One region of the Oceanobacillus locisalsi genome, then DNA from elsewhere that is predicted to be linked to it. Evidence: riboswitches for the same ligand, from Rfam matches in the RefSeq annotation. Region 1 holds a riboswitch; the other holds the start of a gene.
The links. Region 1 has a riboswitch for preQ1 ahead of ACFQ19_RS03445 (QueT transporter family protein). Riboswitches for the same ligand answer to the same signal wherever they lie in the genome.
Positions count from the first base shown of each region.

Region 2: another riboswitch for preQ1. It lies ahead of queF (preQ(1) synthase); the one in region 1 lies ahead of ACFQ19_RS03445 (QueT transporter family protein).

Region 1 is NZ_JBHTKK010000002.1:270,209-277,792, reverse strand. Features, by position in the region: gene ACFQ19_RS03480 (ABC transporter ATP-binding protein) at 1-207, shown strand, start outside; gene ACFQ19_RS03475 (ABC transporter permease) at 204-971, shown strand; gene ACFQ19_RS03470 (MarR family winged helix-turn-helix transcriptional regulator) at 1,102-1,536, shown strand; gene ACFQ19_RS03465 (alpha/beta hydrolase) at 1,580-2,179, shown strand; gene ACFQ19_RS03460 (DUF3953 domain-containing protein) at 2,285-2,521, opposite strand; gene ACFQ19_RS03455 (calcium/sodium antiporter) at 2,657-3,607, opposite strand; gene ACFQ19_RS03450 (VOC family protein) at 3,708-4,559, opposite strand; PreQ1 riboswitch class I at 4,837-4,881, shown strand; gene ACFQ19_RS03445 (QueT transporter family protein) at 4,892-5,374, shown strand; gene ACFQ19_RS03440 (DUF3891 family protein) at 5,504-6,271, shown strand; gene metA (homoserine O-acetyltransferase MetA) at 6,401-7,315, opposite strand.
Region 2 is NZ_JBHTKK010000002.1:388,187-395,770, forward strand. Features, by position in the region: gene ACFQ19_RS04045 (alpha/beta fold hydrolase) at 441-1,247, shown strand; gene murB (UDP-N-acetylmuramate dehydrogenase) at 1,530-2,459, shown strand; PreQ1 riboswitch class I at 2,606-2,652, shown strand; gene queF (preQ(1) synthase) at 2,749-3,246, shown strand; gene ACFQ19_RS04060 (queuosine precursor transporter) at 3,294-3,929, shown strand; gene ACFQ19_RS04065 (LysR family transcriptional regulator) at 4,115-4,987, shown strand; gene acnA (aconitate hydratase AcnA) at 5,137-7,584, shown strand, end outside.

The sequences.
Region 1 (7,584 bases):
GATATTGAACATTTAATCCAGAATATTAATCAACAGTTTACAGTAACGATTGCTTGGATTACTCATAATTTAGAACAAGCTTTACATATCGGTGATTATACATGGATTATGATGAACGGTGAACTGATTGAGGCAGGAGAGACAGAAGTATTGAAAAACTCAACGAACCCTCGTGTACAAGAATTTGTGAAGGGGGAATGGCAATGAGTTATCTGACGCTCGCCTTATCGCTTATTTTTGTCCTTATTCCCTTGCTGCTTTCCAAAACATTACATCTCGGCTTAGAAAAAGATACCATCATCGCAACTGTTCGCTCGATTATCCAGCTCATCGCTGTCGGGTTTATTTTAACCTTTGTATTTGAATCGGAAAGTTATCTTTTTATTACCCTTATGATTGCTCTCATGATTGGAGCAGCAACACATAATGCCCAGAAAAAAGGCGTGTCAATTAAAGGGATTATATGGAAACTCATTTTAACATTTGTTTTCATTGAAGTATTGACGCAAGGTATTCTGTTAGGGTTTCAAATTACACCGCCAACTGCACAATATATTATTCCTATCAGCGGGATGGTAGTCGGCAATTCCATGGTGCTCTCCATTCTTTTTCTGAACCGTTTCACAGCAGAAATGCAAACGCAGAAAAAAGAAACAGAGCTCCTGCTTTCTTTAGGAGGAACGCCAAAGCAAGCTGTCCATATGCCATTGATTCAGTCTATTAAAGCAAGTTTGATTCCTACCATTGAAAGTCAAAAAACAATTGGTCTCGTTCAACTGCCAGGAATGATGAGCGGCCAGATTATTGCTGGAGCTAACCCAATACAAGCAGTTCAATTCCAGCTGTTGATTCTCTTTCTTTTATTGACAACAGCTGCTATTACAAGTATTATGCTTGGTTTTCTCTCCTATCCTTCCCTCTTCAATGAGCGGATGCAACTGATAAAAACCAAGATGGACGAAGAGAACTAAGGTTACCGGATAACACATGGATAGACCTTTCCCGTCACATTGACAAAATAAATATAATTCATTATTATTTAATTAAATATACTTTAATTAAAATGTTTTTTCATATATATCGATAGAAAGGGTGAGAATGTTGGCTGAAAATGTATCATTGAAATCCTTTGTCATTACCATGAAAGCTTCTCGAGCTTTGGAAGAAGTCACTAAAAAAGATATCAAAAAGCATGGTATGCGCACATCTGATTTCGCTATTTTAGAAGTTTTGTATCATAAAGGCAGACAGACTATCCGGGACATTTCGGAATCTGTATTAATCAGTACCGGGTCGATAACCTATGTAATTGATAAATTGGAGAAAAAAGAACTGCTGGCCCGGGTCAATTGCTCAGATGACCGCAGAGTAGTTTATTTAGAAATTACGGATAAGGGAAAAGAAATCATGGATGATATTTTCCCAAAACATCAGCAGGTGATCGAAGAACTGTTTCAAGGTATTTCCGAAAAGGATAAACAGACCGTTATTGACGTATTAAAAACAGTTGGCCATCGAGCTGCAGAAAAAGAATAGACGGTAACAAAAAACATTTCATTGTAAAGAAAGGATGAAACCCATGAAATATATCTACGAAGAAAAAGGCGGTCCAAATAGTCCTACCCTGCTCCTCCTGCATGGGACAGGCGGAACAGAGAGTGATTTATTACCTTTAGCAGATCTTATTGATCCTGATGCCAATGTTTTAAGTGTGCGCGGAAACGTATCAGAAAATGGTATGCTGCGTTTTTTCCAGCGCTTGGAAGAAGGCGTGTTTGACGAAGAAGATTTAATCAAACGAACAGAAGAATTACATGCATTTCTGGATGAAGCTAGTCAGGAAAACGGTTTTGACCGAAAACAAGTAACGGCTGTCGGTTATTCCAACGGCGCAAACATTGCTGCCAGCTTGTTATTCCATTATAAAGATTCACTGCAAAAAGCCATTCTCCATCACCCGATGGTTCCTCGCAAAGGGATTGAACTTCCTGATTTAACAGGCACAGACGTATTTATTGGAGCTGGAGATAATGATCCAATGTGTCCGCCGGAAGAGGCAAAAGAGTTACAGCAATTACTCACAAACGCCGGTGCTGCAGTGGATATCCATTGGGAAAGTAATGGGCACCAGCTCACGATGACGGAAGTAAAAGCTGCAGCAAATTGGTATGCTCAGTAAGAAAAAAGTTGTGTTTTTAACAGCATGTAGATGAGATTATTATCAAAATAAAAGAGAGAGGGGAGCGCCTCTCTTTTATTTTCTCTTATAAATATGTTATATCTATTAATGAAATAAGAACCCCTGTACGGAAACATAAAACACAAACAGAGAAGCAATAATGCAAATATATCCCCAGAAATCCTTTTTAGATTGTTGAATACTTATTCCTCCTGTAATCACTATGACAACACCCAATAGAAATAAGTAATAAGGAGCAAGTCCAAAATTTTGGGTTATCATACTATATCCTGCCAACACAATAATAACTATTGATAAGAGGATTCTTCCTTTTTGTACCATCGTTCCTCCTAAATCCTTCTTTGTATTTTTTATAGCTGTTTTACATTCCATTCTATATAACCTTATACCTTTACTTTAAAAACTCGATAAACAAGTTTGAAAACGTATCAAAAGATACAGTCCTTCTAGGATTTTTTAATTTCTCATAATAATATAAACCATATAGATGACATACATAAGGAAAAGAATGAATCCTTCCTTGCGCCCGATCCGAAAACCTGTCCTTGAAAAAATAAGTAATAAAATCGTCAATACAATCATAATCCAGATATCTGTAAAAATAACAGGATTAATCGACAATGGGGAAATTAATGAAGTGGTACCCAAAACAAATAGTATATTAAAGATACAACTGCCAACCACGTTCCCCATGGCAATCTCACTTTCTTTTTTCAACGCTGCAGATATCGATGTAACCAGTTCCGGGAGTGATGTTCCGACAGCAACAATAGTCAGGCCGACTAAAGCCTCGCTCATCCCCCATGCCAGCGCAATTTCTGTTGCATTATTTACAACAAACTGGCCGCCTATAATAATGGCTGCAACACCAATCACCGTAATAAGCGTGCTTTTCCCCCACTTTACATTCGAATCTCCAATGGGTTTCGTTTCTTTCCTGCTTTTTAAACCTACCTCGATAATATAGTACATAAAAATAGACAGAAACAAGATGAATATAAACCCGTCACTTCTGCTAAGTATATTTTCTGCAGATCCTTGTAATGTCACGTCTCCAGCCAATGCTATTAAAGCTAAGGAAGCCAGTAATGTAAAAGGAATCTGCTTCACAATCATTTCATTTTTCACCTGAAGCGGAAAGATAACCGCTGCAATACCTACAACCATCGTTATATTAAAAATATTACTTCCGACGACATTCCCGACCGACACATCTGCCGTTCCCTGGATTGCCGCAATAAGACTGACTGTCACTTCCGGCGCACTGGTTCCCAAAGCAACAATGGTTAATCCGATTAATACCGGGGGAACACGCAACAGTCTGGATATATTAGCAGAACCGTCTACAAACCAGTCCGCTCCTTTTACTAATAAAATAAACCCTACAATTAATAAAATATATTCCATAAAAATACTCCCTATCTTTTCCTGCTCTTGTGTTTATATTCTACCGTAATTGTATTTGTCTATCCACTATTTACAGGCAGCTGATTTTTTCTTTACGGAATCAGTTAAAAGATAGAACGATTTGGTTTCCTGCAGGGTCCTTCACCATATCTTCATTAACCGAATAACCCAAAGCTTCGAGCCTTTGCTTTGCTTTTTCTGTTTCTTCTTTGGTTGGATAAGCTATCGTAAAAACATGCAGCCCTGTTTCATTGGAATCAGGAATTGGCGCATCTGTCCCATTCCATGTATTAATAGCAACATGATGATGATACCCTCTATCGGACAAAAAAGAAGCCCCTGAAAAAGCCATTACCTCTTGAAAGCCTAATCCTTCTATATAGAATTCCTTTGCTTCCCGCAAATTATTCACATGTAAATGAATATGTCCAATAAGCGTTTTTTCAGGCATCTTATTCCAATCCGCTGTTACTGATTCCAAAAGTCCATCTGCATCCAGCGGGTCTGTGCTCATCTGCACGAACTCTCCCGACCAATTCCAGGTACTAGATAAGCGGTCGCTTGCTACTTCGATTCCATTGCCATCCGGGTCAGAAAAATAGAGCGCTTCACTAACTAAATGATCAGCAGCCCCCAGCTGCAACGTGTATGCTCTGCCAGCTTGCAGCAAATGTTTTAAGAAATTTGCTAAATCAATTCTTGACGGAAGAAGGATAGCAACATGATAAAGGCCTGTTGTTCTTCGTTGTTTTGCCACCACATTTTCCGGCTGTTCCAGTGTGATCAAAGCTTTTTTTCCATCCGCTGAAAACATTGCTTTATGCGCTGTTCTCTCCATCACTTGAAAACCTAGGAAGTCTTGATAAAAAGCAATGGATCGCTGCAGATCAGTTACTTGCATCGTTATATCTGATACATGCATGGCCTGTGTTTCAAAAAATTTATTTTCCATCTTTCAGTCATCCCCTTTTTGGACTGTTTATTGTAGTGTAGCTAACTGTAGCCTGCCACCTCAAAAGCAGAGGTAAGTTGAATATTCTAAGCAGGAGACAGAACACTGTAATAATCTGATTCACTCCATTAATATTAACTAAAAATAACAAACTTACTTTATGTAATTAATTGTAACCGACGAATGATAATTGGTCAAAACTTCTTATTTGGATATTGCTTTGCACCTGAGCAACATCTGTTGTTTTCCTTCTTTAATCCTGATATGATACTCTATGCATAACGTGGTTCGTAACCATCCCACGATAAAAAACTAGGAGGAAAAAACAGAATATGAATATCAAGACACTTGTGGTGAATGGCATTATTGCAGCATTATATGTGGCCGTATCTTTATTGGTATCGCCAGTTGCATTTGGGGCGATTCAATTTCGAATATCTGAGATGTTCAACCATTTAATTATCTTTGATAAACGTTATTTTTTCGGGATTACAATTGGTGTATTTGCTTCTAATTTATTTTCTATGGCAGGCGGCCTGGACCTCGTTTTCGGGACAGCACACACTGCTATATCTTTAGGCATTATCATTTTCTTGAAAAAATATATTAAAAACACATTATTGCTATTCTTTCTGAATACATTGGTTTTCAGTTTTAATATGTTTATCATTGCCTTTATGTTGAATATTGCTGTACAGCTGCCATTTTTATTTACTTGGCTCACAACTGCAGCCAGTGAATTTATTGTATTACTGATAGGTATCCCTATTTTTTATGCTTTATATAAACGGATCCACTTTGATAAAATGATATAAAGTAAAAAAAGACGATGGATAAGAGTCATCGTCTTTTTTTTACAATGGAAAGACGCATTTTATCATTGCATATAGACCAAACCTGTGAAGCAATTACAAACGACCATTATGGCGGGAGGAAGGCTTTAGATGATTATCCGAGACCAAGGGGAACATTTTATATTCATATCGCAAGTGGATCATGCTCTATTATCAGGAGAAATGTTGGAACAGTTAGCCCCTGTTTACTTTGAGCATACGCCTTATAAAGATGCCGTTATCTACGCCGCTTATCAGCATGATTCCGGATGGGAAGCATTTGACCGTCAGCCTTTTTGGAATGATCAGGCAAATCAGCCGTATTCCTTTATGGATTTCCCGGTAATTCCCAAAACGGTATTATACACGCATGGAATCAATATGGTCCAGGAACAGAACAACTATGCGGCTTTGCTCTGCAGTGAACATTATAAACAGTTCCTGACAGAAGTAACTGCGGAGGAAGCAAAAACATTCGTTCAGCAAGAAGCAGCGCGGCAGGAATGGCTGATCAGCATGATGAAAGATTTTGACAAGGAGCAGTTTGCGGCGGATTATGCGCTTTTACAATTTTCTGATACCCTGTCTCTGTTTGTATGTTTGAATGAAGCTGGAGCTGCAGATGAAGACCTTCATCCATTTTTCAGAAAAGGATTAGCTGTATCAAACAACGCTTCTGCATTGCCATCTGCTTTTTCTATCAGCTGGGCAGATACGGAGACAGTTACTATGGATCCTTTCCCTTTTTCATCCGCGTTCGCTATCGTTCTGAAATATAAACGCATACCGAAAACAAACATCCAACAACAGGGTCTAATTGATGCTTATGAACAAGCTTCTGTTTTATCAAAAACGATATGGATCAAACCCGCAACATAACTGGTGGCGGCGTTTAGTAAATAATAAGGGCAGGATGATTCCTGGCCTTATTTTTCCATTAAAAAGGTCCGGACTGATCCGAACCCCTTCCATGCATATCGCAGTAATACACCGCAATTTCTTCTATTTTTATTCTCCTCCCCACACATACGGGGTTTCCTGATACACATAATAGTTCAACCAATTCGAAAACAGCAGACTCGAATGGCTTTTCCACCGATGCTTCGGACGCCTGTCCGGATCATTATCCGGATAATAATTTTCCGGTATTTCCGTATTCACACCGCGGGCATGATCCCTTTCATACTCTTCTTTCAATGTCGATGCTGTATATTCTAAATGCCCCGTTGCCATGATATGCTTTCCGTCCTTGGAAGCAAGCAAGAATACGCCGGCTTTTTCAGACTCCGCAACCAGCTGCAAATCCGGATGGTTCTTAATTTCTTCTGCTGACACCGTTGTGTAGCGGGAATGCGGTGCTAGAAATACTTCATCAAACCCTCTCACCAGCCGTTCTTTTGGTGTCAACACGTCATGCTCAAAGATGCCAAAACATTTTTTCGAAAGCGGGTGCTTATCAATGCCATAATGATGATATAAAGCTGCCTGTGCCCCCCAACAAATATGGAGCGTAGAGGTCACATGGTCATTTGTCCAATCCATAATTTCTTGCAATTCTTCCCAATAATCAACATCAGCAAAGTCTAGATGTTCGACGGGAGAACCTGTAATAATCATGCCATCAAAGGTTTTATCCCGCACTTCTTCAAACGTCTTATAAAAGGTATCCAGATGGTTCTTGCTGGTTGTCTTTGATTCATGCGAAGCCATCCTTAAAAAAGAAATCCGAACTTGCAGCGGTGTATTCCCTAAATATCGTAACAGTTGTGTTTCTGCTTTTTGTTTTTCCGGCATTAAATTAAGAATAAGAATACTAAGCGGACGGATTTCCTGTGAAGCAGCACGCTGTTCATCCATCACAAAGATATTCTCTTCTTCTAAAATCTCTTTTGCCGGTAACTCTCTAGGAATTTTAATTGGCATGGTTGCTACCTCCACTTTTTATTTGTAAAACTTCATTATTTTTTAAATATTATTTATCACTTTCTTCTATCTAATTTAACTTTTCCAAAAAATGAGTTTATCCCTATTTTAAACGCTTGTTAGAAAAGGTCAACCTTTCCATCCATATTTCCAGAGAAATAATACATTTCTTTTTCCTGCTTCTTTGAGAAATTCACTAAAAACCGGTTAATTTCATCTGAATTGGCTATCCTAATAAGAAGAAATCTACAAAAGAAACGAGGATAAAC
Region 2 (7,584 bases), 120 kb from region 1:
AAGCAAAGGAAGTTCGACCAAGGTCGATCCTTCCTTAATCTTTCCTTTCTGTGCATGAAAGTTATTCTTGATATGAGACTCATACTGTCATGTAACTGAAACACCAGAATGATTGGTTATTTAGGCTTAAAAGCGATTACTTCATCAGGTTGTTATTTTTCTAAACGCTGTAGTATCCCATCAGAGCGCAGGGCTTGGCCGGAGTGGGAGCTACACATCATATCTTATTCACCCTGGAACAGCAGGTTTTCTATTTTATTTTAGCTTCTGCTGTTTCCGCTGTTTATATTTTAGACAAAAAGATATGTCGGTACTGTAAAAAAATGAATACATAAAGCATTAGAAGGGTGTCCCGAAAAGGGAACGATGTTATAATAGCTACGTGCTTTTGATTATGTTACACACACAGATTTACAATAGAAATTGAGGGAAATAAATACATGAAAAAGCAGATTATCATTATTACTTTAAGTGTACTCATTGTCAGCGGTGCTGCTTTGAGTGTTTACTTTTATCAAAAGGACGAAACACAAGCTGGAGAATATACAGGGGCACCCACTGTTTTTATACATGGATATAAAGGAACGGAAAATTCATTTGGTTATATGCTGGATCGCTTTGAAAATATACATCGATGGGGAAATAAAGGTTTTATTTACTATGTGAAGGAAAATGGTGACATTGTCGATTATAACTTAAATAATGGAAGATATGCGCCGACATTTGTGCAGATTGTGTTAGAAGATAACCGTGCCAGTTTTAAAGATAGTACAGAATGGGTTGCGAAAGTGCTGCGCCATCTAAAGAATAATTATCGTGTGGAAGATGTGAATTTAATTGGACATTCAATGGGCGGTATCTTAGCAGTGAAATATACAATGGAATATACAAGAAACGAATACCCGACAGTAAATAAACTTGTGGCAATAGGCAGTCCATTTGATGGTATTTATAATGAAGGCTATTTTGAACTTCATCAGGATGCTGCAGCGGAGGATTTGAAGCCGGATTCGCATGCTTTAAATATGCTGCGGGAGAATATGTTTCCGGCAGATGTAAATGTGTACAGTATTGCCAGTACGGGAGATTCTGTTGCCGTGCCAGAAAGTGTCAAAACACTGAGATATTTGATACCGGAGAAAAATTTTCAAGAGACCATTATTGATGATCCGCACCTTACACACAGTGCTTTGCATGAAAGCCTGCAAATTGATGAATTGATTCATAGCTTTTTGTGGCAAGATTAATCAGATTCAACTACAATAGTATAGGATTGAATTATCAGCATAAGATTCATTTTATAACGGAGAACCGCCCATAAAATGCCCGCCTCCAAATACAGAGAGAGAATAAATGTATTTAGGCGGAAGATAACAGGCGCTAACTCCCTGAATCACGCAGGCTAATCATTCTGTGGAAGAAAAGCAAAAACTCCTTCAGAATGAAGTTTCGTTTTATATAGCTTTGAAAGTACGAATAACAAAGTCAAAAAAGCTTCATCGCTTTTGACAAATTAAAGGATTGATAGCATGAATAATTACCGACATCTCTATGAACGATTAAGTCAACATACGGATAAAAATAACGTCCTGGTGGATGAGCCGATTAGAAAACATACGTATACGAGATTAGGCGGCACGGCGGATTTTTATATAACGCCGTCTGCTTATGAAGAAGTGCAGGCGATCATCCGTTTTGCCAACCAGGAAAATGTACCATTTACAATGCTCGGAAATGGCTCCAATTTGATTGTGAAAGATGGAGGCATCCGCGGAATTGTGATGAATTTGCAACAGCTGTCATCGATTTGGAGAGAAGAGGAGAAGGTTATCTCCCAAAGCGGCGCAAGGATTATTGACGCATCGCGTTTCGCTTTAGAAGAAGAGCTTGCCGGATTAGAGTTTGCTTGTGGTATTCCAGGTTCAGTCGGCGGAGCATTGTATATGAACGCCGGGGCATACGGAGGAGAAATTAAAGATGCATTGGAAAGTGCAGTGGTTGTAACAAGAGATGGTGATCTGCTAAAGTTAACTGCCGATCAATTAGACCTCAGCTATCGCACAAGTAATATTCCGGATAATGGATATATTGTTTTAGAGGCAACATTCGCCTTAAAACTTGGAAATAAGGAAGAAATTAAAGAAGCAATGGATGATCTTACATATAAAAGAGAGTCCAAACAGCCGCTTGAATACCCGTCTTGCGGCAGTGTATTCAAACGTCCGCCTGGATTTTTTGCCGGAAAACTGATTCAAGACAGTAATCTTCAAGGAAAGAAAATCGGTGGAGCAGAAGTATCTACTAAACATGCTGGCTTTATTGTTAATAAAAATAATGCAACAGCATCGGAATATATTTCATTAATTGAATTTGTTCAGGAGACGGTCAAAGAAAAGTTTGCTGTGCAATTAGAACGTGAAGTACGGATTATTGGTGAAGACAGAGAAGAAAACAGGTGATAGAAAAATTCCGGGTTTAAAAGCTGATACCCGGAATTTTTTTACGAGGGCAATAATTAGTGATGTTTCACGAAGAATTGTCGCACAAAACAAGATTGACAGCCCAAAGGTTCCTTTTTATAATAGGTAGTGTTAATTTCAATCAACAGGTAGAGGTTCTTAGCATTAACCCTCTATAAAAAACTAAGGACAACTTGTGATTATCCAGTCATGTTCCTTAGGGGCATGGCTTTTTTGTGTTTAAAGCATGAAAAGACCAACAGATGTATACCAAAGGAGGTGAAGCAGCATGGCAGGAAGAAGTGAGAAAGAACTAAAAGAAATGGATTTATTGGGAAATCAGGAGACTGCCTATGCTTTTAATTATACACCGGAAGTGTTAGAAACATTTGATAACCAGCATCCTGACCGGAATTATTTTGTCAAATTAAACTGTCCGGAATTTACAACGCTTTGTCCCAAAACAAATCAACCTGATTTTGGAACCATTTATATCAGCTATATTCCGGATATTAAAATGGTAGAAAGCAAATCATTAAAATTATATTTATTCAGTTTCCGGAATCACGGTGATTTCCATGAAGATTGTGTCAATATTATTATGAATGATTTAATCGATTTGATGGATCCGCGTTATATTGAAGTGAGAGGGAAATTCACGCCGCGCGGAGGCATTTCCATTGATCCTTATTGCAATTATGGAAAGCCGGGAACAAAATTTGAAACGATGGCGGAAAATCGGTTAATGCAGCATGATATGTATCCGGAAAAGGTAGATAATCGATAGAGGGAAACGTTAGATCCTTGCACCTGTGAAGAGAAGGGAACAGGATAATGTATATTTATTTTAATGCTATTTTTGTCGGCTTGTTATTATTGTCGAACATTTTATCAGTGAAATTATTTCAAATGGGAAGCATCGTGTTGCCTGCAGCAGCGATTGTTTATGTGGTTACCTATCTGATGACGGATGTTATTGGGGAAGTGTATGGAAAGGATGCAGCCAGAAAAACGGTACAAGCCGGATTTTTCACACAAATCATTGCAATGCTATTTATCTATATTTCCATTCAACTTCCGCCGGCAGCCGATTTTCAATCACAGGCGGCTTTTGAAGAGATTTTTAGCGGTAGCTTCCGGATTATTATTGCAAGCCTTGTTTCTTATTTTGTCAGCCAGCACTTGGATGTCTCCATTTTTCATACTTTAAAAGAGCGGCATGGAAGAAAAAAGCTGTGGCTGCGTAATAATTTATCAACGATGATCAGCCAGCTTTTTGATACCGTCCTGTTTATTATTATTGCTTTTTGGGGAGTTGTTCCGACATCCGTTCTGCTGGGAATGATTGTCTCGCAATATATATGGAAATTTACCGTTGCGGCGGTTGATACACCATTTGCGTATTTACTTGTCCGCTGGGCGCGTAAATATGAGGCAAAACATCAAACAGCGTTATTGGAAGCATCCTGATATCTCATAAAAGACCAGCTAGTGAAAAAACTAGCTGGTCTTTTATGAGAAGAAAGAGAATATAGGATAGTAATTCTCCATTTTTAATAGCGTTTAATCATCACTTTTCTTAAGAATTTTTCATTCATGCTTTTATTGATGTAATATAAAATAATAAAGATAATTAGTTGAAAGGAAGTGGGGAAGTGGACCAAAAGGATTGGGAAATCTTATGGATGATAAAAAAAGAAGGCAATATTTCAAAAGCAGCGAAGAAGTTATTTATGACACAGCCCGCAGTAACTGTAAGAATTAAAAAAATGGAAAAAGAATTAAACGTAAATATCGTATACCAGATGAATCGCGGTGCTCAACTAACACCACAGGGAGAATATTTAGCAGAACAGGCTTTAGATTATTTGAAACAAATAGAAGAGCTTAAGGGTTTCTTATCTAGTATGAGGGAACCGCTTGTTGGAACATTGAAAATTGGAGTTTCCAATTTTATGACGAGATATAAGATTCCTGATATTTTACAGCAATTTAAAGAAAAACATCCGTTAGTTCAATTTAATGTTACCAGCGGTTTTAGCAGTGAAATATTCAAAATGATGCAGGATCAGGATATTCACATTAGTTTTGTGAGGGGAGATTATGCCTGGCGAGACCACAAACATTTATTATTTGAAGAACCAATATGTGTAGCCTCAATGAATAAAATTAATTTGGAAACTCTACCTGATACGCCTCGAATTGAATATAAAACTGATTATAAATTAAAGGAACTAATTGATACATGGTGGTTAGAAAATTATATACAAGCACCAAATATCCATATGGTTGTCGGGCAAACGGACATATGTAAAGCAATGTTGAATCAAGGTCTTGGTTATGCTATTTTACCTAAATTGGTAGTTAATGATATTCCTAATGTTTATAAGATAAATCTAAAAGATAAAAATAATAATCCAGTAGCACGTTCTTCCTGGATGCTTTATAAAGAGCAATCATTTCAGCTCAATATCGTTAGGACATTTGTAGATTTTATCAAAACCATTGATTTTCAAGAGCCCATATAATAGTGATCTAATTAGTTGGATGTATTTACGTATCAATGTTATTCTTTTTATTTATGTTTATTTATAAAAAATCGATACTTCAATTATGACTGCGCTTACATTAAACTGATGATAATCAAATTTGAAATAAATCATAGGGGAGTATTTTTATGAATGAAGAACTGCTCTTGGAAAATAAAGACAGATTTACACTTAAGGGGAAGAGTTATCATTATTATTCATTAAAAAAGCTAGCTGCAGAAATGGGAAAAGATTTTTCTCGATTGCCATATAGTATAAAAGTTATTTTAGAAGCAGCACTTAGAAATATAGACGGCAAGAAAATAACAAAAAATCATGTATATCAATTAGCCAGTTGGGCTGATGAAAAAGAAGGAAAAAAGGAGGTGCCATTTAAACCATATCGGGTCTTATTACATGATACGACTGGCATTCCTGCAATTGTTGACCTTGCATTACTCAGGGATGCAGTAAATGAGTTAGGTGAAGATGTAGGTATAGTTAATCCGAAAATTCCAGTAGATTTAGTTGTAGATCATTCTGTAATGGTAGATTTTGCAGGGGCAGAAAATGCAAGAAGACTAAATGAAAAACGTGAATTTGAAAGAAATAGAGAAAGATTTCAATTCCTAAAATGGGCACAATCTAATTTTGATAATTTACGTGTTTTTCCACCTTCTTCAGGGATTATGCACCAAATCAATTTAGAGTATTTATCTAAAGTGGCTGTTATAGAAGAACAAGATGATGAGACGATTATCTTTCCAGATTCGTTGGTTGGTGCTGACTCCCATACGACAATGATTAATGGTTTAGGAATTGTAGGATATGGCGTAGGCGGTATTGAAGCAGAAGCAGCTATGCTTGGCGATCCACTTTATCTTCTAAGTCCAGAAGTAATTGGATTTAAATTAACAGGTTATTTACCTGAAGGTGCCACTGCAACGGATCTCGCGTTAACTATTACAAACATGCTTAGGGAAAAAAATGTTGTTGGAAAATTTGTTGAATTTTATGGACCAGGAGTGAAGTCACTAACTGTATTCGATCGTTCAACTATATCCAATATGGCACCGGAATCAGGTTCAACAATATCCTATTTTCCTGTTGATGATGAGACGTTGAATTATCTTCGTATGATTGGTCACAGTGAAGAAAAAATTGATTTAATCAAGACCTATTATCAAGAGCAGAATATGTTTTATGAAATAGGAACAAGTTACCCTGCATATTCGGATACGATTGAACTCGACCTCTCATCAGTGGTAACTACGCTAGCTGGTCCGAAAAGACCACAGGATCGCGTCGATTTAACAGATATGAAGCAAAGTTTTAAAAATCAATTGCGCAAATCTGTTTCAGACGGAGGATATGAATTAACAGATGAAGCTATTGAGAAGGAAGTTATTGTCGAAGGAGAAGTTTTAAAAACGGGTAGTGTCGCTATTGCGGCAATTACAAGCTGTACGAATACTTCTAATCCGAATGTAATGATTGGTGCAGGACTCATCGCAAAAAAAGCCTTTGAAAAAAAATTAATGAAACCTAACTATGTTAAGGCCTCTTTAACACCAGGATCCAAAGTAGTTACCGATTATTTACAAAAATCAGGATTACTCACTTATTTGGAACAGTTAGGGTTCAACATAGCAGGTTATGGATGTGCGACATGTATTGGTAACTCAGGTGAGTTATTTGATTCTGTAGACGAAGCAGTTACTCAAAATGACTTAACAGTAACATCGGTATTATCGGGAAACCGTAATTTTGAAGGTAGAATTCATCCAAAGGTAAAAGCAAACTATCTTGCATCGCCTCCTCTCGTTGTTGCATATGCACTTTCAGGAACAGTAAATATTGATTTTCATAACGAACCTGTTGGCTATGATGACAAAAATCAGCCAGTTTACTTAAGGGATATTTGGCCGACTTCAAAGGAAATTGACAAAGTACGCATGCAATCGCTTGAGTCAGGGATGTTTAAAAAGAGGTATCATAACATTTTTTCCATTAATGATGACTGGAATAATTTAGAGATATCGGAGAATCAATTATATCAATGGGAGCCATCGTCAACCTATATTAGAAAGCCTCCATTTATTGAACACGAAGTTATTCAGCAATCAAATTTAGAAGGAACGAGAATGCTTTTAATGTTGGGTGATTCGATTACAACGGACCATATTTCTCCAGCTGGAAGGATAAAAATGCATGGACCAGCAGGAGAATATCTGAAAGAAAACGGCGTAAGCCCAAGACACTTTAATTCTTATCCTTCTAGACGTGGAAATTTCGAAGTAATGCATCGGGCAGCTTTTGCCAATGTACGTTTGCGAAATCAAATTGTACCAGAAATGGAGGGAGGGTATACAACATATTTTCCTGCAAATGAGACTATGACAGTTTTCGAAGCTTCTGAACGTTATAAACAGGATGGTACTCCGCTTACCATTGTTGCAGGAAAAGAATATGGTACTGGAAGCTCAAGAGACTGGGCAGCTAAAGGGACATTACTTTTAGGGGTGAAGACAGTAATTGCTGAAAGCTTTGAAAGAATCCACCGTAGTAATTTAGTAGGGATGGGGGTACTGCCATTG